DNA from 2 places in the Aminobacter sp. NyZ550 genome. Region 1 is predicted to be linked to the other one. Evidence: riboswitches for the same ligand, from Rfam matches in the RefSeq annotation. Region 1 holds a riboswitch; the other holds the start of a gene.
What was found. Region 1 has a riboswitch for S-adenosylmethionine ahead of N7E70_RS26275 (O-succinylhomoserine sulfhydrylase). Riboswitches for the same ligand answer to the same signal wherever they lie in the genome.
Positions count from the first base shown of each region.

Region 2: linked by a shared signal. The riboswitch ahead of metA (homoserine O-acetyltransferase MetA) and the one ahead of N7E70_RS26275 (O-succinylhomoserine sulfhydrylase) in region 1 are both predicted to bind S-adenosylmethionine.

Region 1 is NZ_CP114190.1:5,292,159-5,295,363, forward strand. Features, by position in the region: gene N7E70_RS26270 (2'-deoxycytidine 5'-triphosphate deaminase) at 1-976, opposite strand, end outside; SAM riboswitch at 1,118-1,195, shown strand; gene N7E70_RS26275 (O-succinylhomoserine sulfhydrylase) at 1,239-2,432, shown strand; gene apaG (Co2+/Mg2+ efflux protein ApaG) at 2,593-2,985, shown strand; gene N7E70_RS26285 (Hsp33 family molecular chaperone) at 3,005-3,205, opposite strand, start outside.
Region 2 is NZ_CP114190.1:1,612,859-1,616,063, forward strand. Features, by position in the region: gene N7E70_RS08060 (LysR family transcriptional regulator) at 1-179, shown strand, start outside; gene metA (homoserine O-acetyltransferase MetA) at 222-1,145, opposite strand; SAM riboswitch at 1,195-1,272, opposite strand; gene hisC (histidinol-phosphate transaminase) at 1,426-2,538, shown strand; gene N7E70_RS08075 (prephenate/arogenate dehydrogenase family protein) at 2,542-3,205, shown strand, end outside.

The sequences.
Region 1 (3,205 bases):
GGCCGACGACCTGGCCGTGTTCCAGGATGAACGGCACTTCGTGGCTGCGTACCTCGAGCACGGCGCGGCTGCCGGTGCCGCCGGCGCCGGAATGGCCGAAGCCTGGATCGAAGAAGCCGGCATAGTGGACGCGGAACTCGCCGACCAGCGGGTCGAACGGCGTCATTTCGGCGGCGTAGAGCGGCGGCACATGCACAGCCTCGCGCGACACCAGGATGTAGAACTCGTCCGGGTCGAGCACCAATTCCTCGGCGCCATGATTGTAGATCGGCTCCCAGAAGTCGACGACCTTCTGGGCGGCGCGCTTGTCGACGTCGACGAGGCCGGTATGGTGCTTGCCACGATAACCGACGATGCTGCCGGGCGCACCGGCAAGGTCGATCGACAGCGCGATGCCGCCCCCCGAAATGTTTGGCGGATCGATCGCCACCAGCCGGTCGGACAGGTGCAGCGCGTTGAGCTCGGTTTCCGACAACAGCGCATTTCCCTTGCGGAAGCGGATCTGCGACAGGCGCGAACCCTTGCGCGCGACGATCGGGAAGGTGCGCGGGCTGACCTCAAGATAGAGCGGGCCGCTGTAGCCGGCGGGAATCTTGTCAAACTCCTGGCCATGGTCGGTCATGACACGGGTGAAGATGTCGAGGCGGCCGGTCGAGCTCTTCGGGTTGGCCGAGGCCGATATTTCGGCAGGCAAAGCAAGACTCTCCAGCAGCGGCACGATGTAGACGCAGCCCGTCTCCAGCACCGCGCCATTGCTCAGGTCGATCTCGTGCAGCTTGAGCCGGTCGAGCTTGGCCTGAACCAGCGAATTGGGGCCAGGCAGGAAGGACGCGCGCACGCGATATGCGATGGCGCCAAGGCGCAGGTCGAGGCTCGCCGGCTGGATCTGGTCGGCATCGAGCGGCGACGCCTTGAGCGCGCCCGACGCAAACAGCGCCGCGATGTCCTGGTCTGGAAGAATGCCCGACTGCCGCAATTGCCTCACTCCTCTACAGCGCCGCCAGCCCAAAAAGCGAGCCGGGGCCGCTGGATCCCGACCGTTTCCGGGCTCATGTGCGTGGCCCAAAACGTTTAGTCGTCCTCGCAATTGACGCAAGCAGGCTGCGGGTCTAAAGGACATTTATCCCGTGGTGATTTGGCCGGTCGGCTTGCAGCCACGTTAAACAAGTCGCTAAAGGGCCGCGTTGTGGACCGGTTGCGACTTATCGCGGCCGGTTTTTTTGTATTTGGATTTGGCTATGAGCTCCGAAAAGCAGCGTAACTGGAAACCCCAGACCACCCTCGTCCATGGCGGCAGCCTTCGCTCCGGCTTCGGCGAGACCTCGGAATCGATCTTCCTGACCCAGGGCTATGTCTATGAAAGCGCCGAAAGCGCCGAGGCCCGCTTCAAGGGCGAGACCCCCGGCTTCATCTATTCGCGCTACGCCAATCCCACCGTCGACATGTTCGAAAAGCGCATGTGTGCGCTCGAAGGCGCGGAGGACGCACGTGCCACCGCCTCCGGCATGGCGGCCGTCACCGCCGCCATCCTGTGCGGCCTGAAGGCCGGCGACCACATCGTTGCTGCCCGTGCCCTGTTCGGCTCGTGCCGCTGGGTCGTCGAGACGCTGGCGCCCAAGTATGGCATCGAGGCGACGCTGGTCGACGGCACGCTGATCGAGAACTGGGAAAAGGCGGTCCAGCCCAACACCAAGCTGTTCTTCCTGGAAAGCCCGACCAACCCGACGCTCGAAGTCGTCGACATCGCGGCGGTCGCGACCCTTGCCAATTCGATCGGCGCACGCCTCGTCGTCGACAATGTCTTCGCCACGCCGATGCAGCAGAAGCCGCTCGAGCTCGGCGCCCATGTCGTCGTCTATTCTGCCACCAAGCACATCGACGGCCAGGGCCGCTGCCTCGGCGGCGTCATCCTGTCGGACAAGAAGTGGATCGATGAGAACCTGCACGACTACTTCCGCCACACCGGCCCGAGCCTGTCGCCGTTCAACGCCTGGACGCTGCTCAAGGGCTTGGAGACACTGCCGCTGCGCGTGCGCCAGCAGACCGAGACCGCCGGAAAGATCGCCGACTTCCTCGCCGAGCAGCCTGAAGTGTCGCGCCTGATCTATCCGGGCCGCGCCGACCACCCGCAGGCCGACATCGTCAAGCGCCAGATGTCGGGCGGCTCGACGCTGATCTGCTTCGACGTCAAGGGCGGCAAGAAAGCCGCTTTCGCCTTCGAGAACGCGCTGCGGATCGTGCTGATCTCGAACAATCTCGGCGACGCCAAGAGCCTGATCACCCATCCGGCGACGACGACGCACAAGAACCTCACCGACGAGGCCCGCGCCGAGCTCGGCATCGACGACGGCACGCTGCGTCTGTCGGTCGGCCTCGAAGACGCCGACGACCTGCTCAACGACATCGGCGACGCGCTGAAGGCGGCGCGCTAGACGCCCGGGACAACGGCGCTCCGCAACCGGGAGCGCCGTTCAAGCCGGCGGTAAGATCCGTCACAGCCTCATCACAATCGGCGTGATTTTGTCGAACAGCAGTTGACCCGCAGCCTCGCGCGGCGGACTCTGTCATCGTGCAGGCCAAGGAGCGCAGCATATGTATCGCGCAATCACCCGCAACATCGCGGTCGAGGTCGAGCCCTTCTATCTGGTGGACCAGTCGGAGCCATCGGAAAACCGCTACGTCTGGGGTTACCGCGTCACCATCGAGAACAATTCCGACGAATTCGTCCAGTTGCTGTCGCGCTACTGGCACATCACCGATGCGAGCGGCAAGGTCGAAGAAGTGCGCGGCCCGGGCGTGGTCGGCGACCAGCCCGAACTCAATCCCGGCGACAGCTATCAATATGCGTCCGGCTGCCCGCTCTCGACGCCGTCAGGCATCATGGTCGGGCGCTACACCATGCGCAACGAGGCGGGCGAGATGTTCGACATCGCCATCCCGGCCTTCTCGCTCGACTTGCCCGATGCTCGCCCCAGGCTGAACTGACGCATCATTGCGCCCGACTTCACTGTACCGGTGCGAATTCTGCCGGGTCGAATTCGTAGGACTTGGAGCAGAACTCACAGGCGACGCGGATGACGCCGTCTTCGACGCTGTCAGTGATTTCCTCGGCCGTGAAGCCCTGCAGGATGCCCTTGATCTTCTGGCCCGAACACGAGCATTCGTCGACGACGCGAACGCCGTCATAGACGACCACGCCATGCTC
Region 2 (3,205 bases), 1.8 Mb from region 1:
CGGTCTTTCCCAGCCGTCTCGCGCCGCCCGGAACCGTCGAAGTCAGCCGCAAGTTCGGTCTGCCCGATGTGCCGGCAACCGAAATCGTGCTGCACTCGTCGCTCACCGACCGCCGCTCGCGCGAAGCCCTGCGCATCCTCGCCTGCGCCTTCCACGAGCACCGGGCAAAGGCGGGGTAGGGCAAAGGACCGCGCCCGGGTTCCGGACGCGGTCTTGTGGTGCTAGCGACCCTTGCCGATGTTTTCCAGATCGTACTCGGTGGTCTGGTAGACGCGGTTGATCCAGTTGCCGAACAAAAGATGGGCGTGCGAGCGCCAGCGATTCAGCGGCCGGCGCTGCGGGTCGTCGTCGGGGTAATATTCGTGCGGCACGGCAATCGTCACGCCGGCGGCCACGTCGCGGTCATACTCTTCCTTGAGTGAGGTCGAGTCGTATTCGATGTGGTTGAACATGTAGAGCCGGTTGCCGGCTTCTTCGGCCAGCAGGCTCGGGCCGGTCTCTTCCGATTCCATCAAAAGCTCCAGGCCGGAGTCTTCGGGGATGTCCGAGGCACGGACCTCGGTCCAGCGCGACACCGGTATGGCGAAATCGTCGGAGAAGCCGGCGAGATAGGGCGAGGCAGGCGCGTTGTTGTTGTGGCGGTAGACGCCGAACGCCTTGTGCTCCAGCGTGTGCTTGGGAACGCGGTGAAAATGCCAGGCGGCCGCCATCGCGCCCCAGCAGATGAAGAACGGCGAGTGCACGTTGGTCGTCGTCCAGTCCATGATCTGCTTGAGTTCGTCCCAGTAGGTCACGTCCTCGAAAGGCAGCAGTTCCACCGGCGCACCGGTGATGATGAAGCCGTCGAACTTGCGATCCTTGACCTCTTCCCAGGTCTGATAGAAGGCGATGAGGTGATCTTCTGAGGTGTTCTTGGCCTTGTGGGTGCCGATGCGCACCAGCGTCAGTTCGACCTGCAGCGGGCTGGCGCCGATCAGGCGCGCGATCTGCGTTTCGGTCCTGACCTTGTTGGGCATCAGGTTGAGCAGGCCGATCTGCAGCGGACGGATGTCCTGGCGGAGAGCTGTCTGCTCATCCATGATGGACACGCCCTCTTTTTCCAGCACTTGGCGGGCGGGGAGTTGATCCGGGATCTTGATCGGCACTGTGCGAACTCCAAAAAACAAAACCGGCATTGCTGTCGCAAAGCCGGTTTACGGATCGCAAACGGCCCTTTAGCGACTTGTTTAACGTGGCTGCAAGCCGACCGGCCAAATCACCACGGGTCTATGCCCTGCTATTACGCCCGGTCGGGGATTGCGTCAACCGCGACCCATTCGTCCGGCCAGACCGCCCGGTTCCGCCGGTTTTCCTCGACATTGCGTGCACCGGGCGGTATTTCCGCTGCGGCCTCCGGCCGGAGGCGCCAATCCAGGATATTTCGAAATGACCAAGGCACCCGAGCAGATTCGCCCCGAACCCCGCGCCGGCATCATGGACATCGCAGCCTATGTCCCCGGCAAGAGCTCCGCTCCGGCAGGCGTCGCCAAGGTCCATAAGCTGTCGTCGAACGAAAATCCGCTCGGCGCCTCGCCCCATGCGATCGAGGCCGTCCAAAGGCTATCGCATAAGATGGAGTATTATCCCGATGGGTCGGCGTCACGCCTGAGGCAGGCGATCGCGGCGACCCATGGGCTGAATCCTGCCAACATCCTGTGCACCAATGGCTCCGACGAAGTGCTGGGCCTGTTGTCCCAGAGCTATCTCTCGCCGGGCGACGAGGCCGTCTACACCGAGCACGGCTTCATGGTTTACAAGATCTACACCCAGGCAGCCGGTGCCACGCCGGTCGTTGCCAAGGAGGATGCCGAGAAGGCCAGCGTTGACAACATCATCGCGGCGGTGACGCCGAAGACCAGGATCGTCTTCCTCGCCAACCCCAACAACCCGACCGGCACCTACCTGCCGTTCGAGGAGGTGCGCCGCCTGCACGCGGCACTGCCCAAGAACGTGCTGCTCGTGCTCGATGCCGCCTATGCCGAATATGTCCGCCGCAACGACTATGAATCGGGCGTCGAGCTGGTCGCGGCCAACGAGAACGTCGTCATGACGCGGACCTTCTCCAAGATCCACGGCCTTGGCGGCATGCGCATCGGCTGGATCTATGCGCCGTCGCACATCATCGACGTGCTGGAGCGCATGCGCGGTCCCTTCAACGTCAATGCGGCGGCGATCGAAGCCGGCGTGGCGGCGATGGAAGACCGCGGCCATGTCGAGCGCACGGTGGCGCACAACGCCAAATGGGCGGAATGGCTGGTCGCCGAGTTCGAAAAGCTCGGCCTGCGCGTCACGCCTTCGGTCGGCAACTTTCTGCTGGTGCACTTCCCCGATGACGGCAAGCACTCGGCCGCTGCCGCCGACGATTATCTCACGGCGCGCGGCTATATCCTGCGCAGGGTCACCGGCTACGGTTTCCCCAATGCGCTGCGCATGACCATCGGCACCGAAGAAGCCAATCGCGGCGTCGTCGCCGCACTCACCGAATTCCTGAAAAGTTGAACCATGTCAGATCCTCTCTTTGAAAAGATCGCCCTCGTCGGCATCGGCCTGATCGGCTCGTCGCTGGCCCGCGTCATCCGCCGTGAAGGGCTCGCCCGTCACATTGCGATCACCACCCGCAGCGCACCCACGCTCGCCCGCGCCGAGGAACTCGGCCTCGGCGACAGCTACTCGACCGACGCCAAGGCAGCCGTCAAGGATGCCGACCTCGTCATCGTCTCGGTGCCGGTCGGCTCGTCCGGCGCCGTGGCTGTCGACATCGCATCGGCGCTGAAGCCGGGTGCCATCCTCACCGACGTCGGCTCCACCAAGGCCTCCGTCATCGCGCAGATGGCCCCGCATGTACCCGCGGGCGTGCATTTCATCCCTGGCCACCCGCTGGCCGGTACCGAGAAGTCGGGTCCCGACGCCGGCTTTGCCGAACTGTTCGAGAACCGCTGGTGCATCTTCACGCCGCTGCCTGATACCGATCCGGTGGCGCTGGAGAAGCTGTCGGAGTTCTGGCGCCGCTGCGGCTCCAACATCGATACGATGGATCCCGAACATCACGATATGACGCTCGCCATCGTCTCGCACCTGCCGCACATCATCGCCTACAACATCGTCGGCACGGCCGACGACCTAGAGTCGGTGACCAAGTCGGAAGTCATCAAGTATTCGGCTTCCG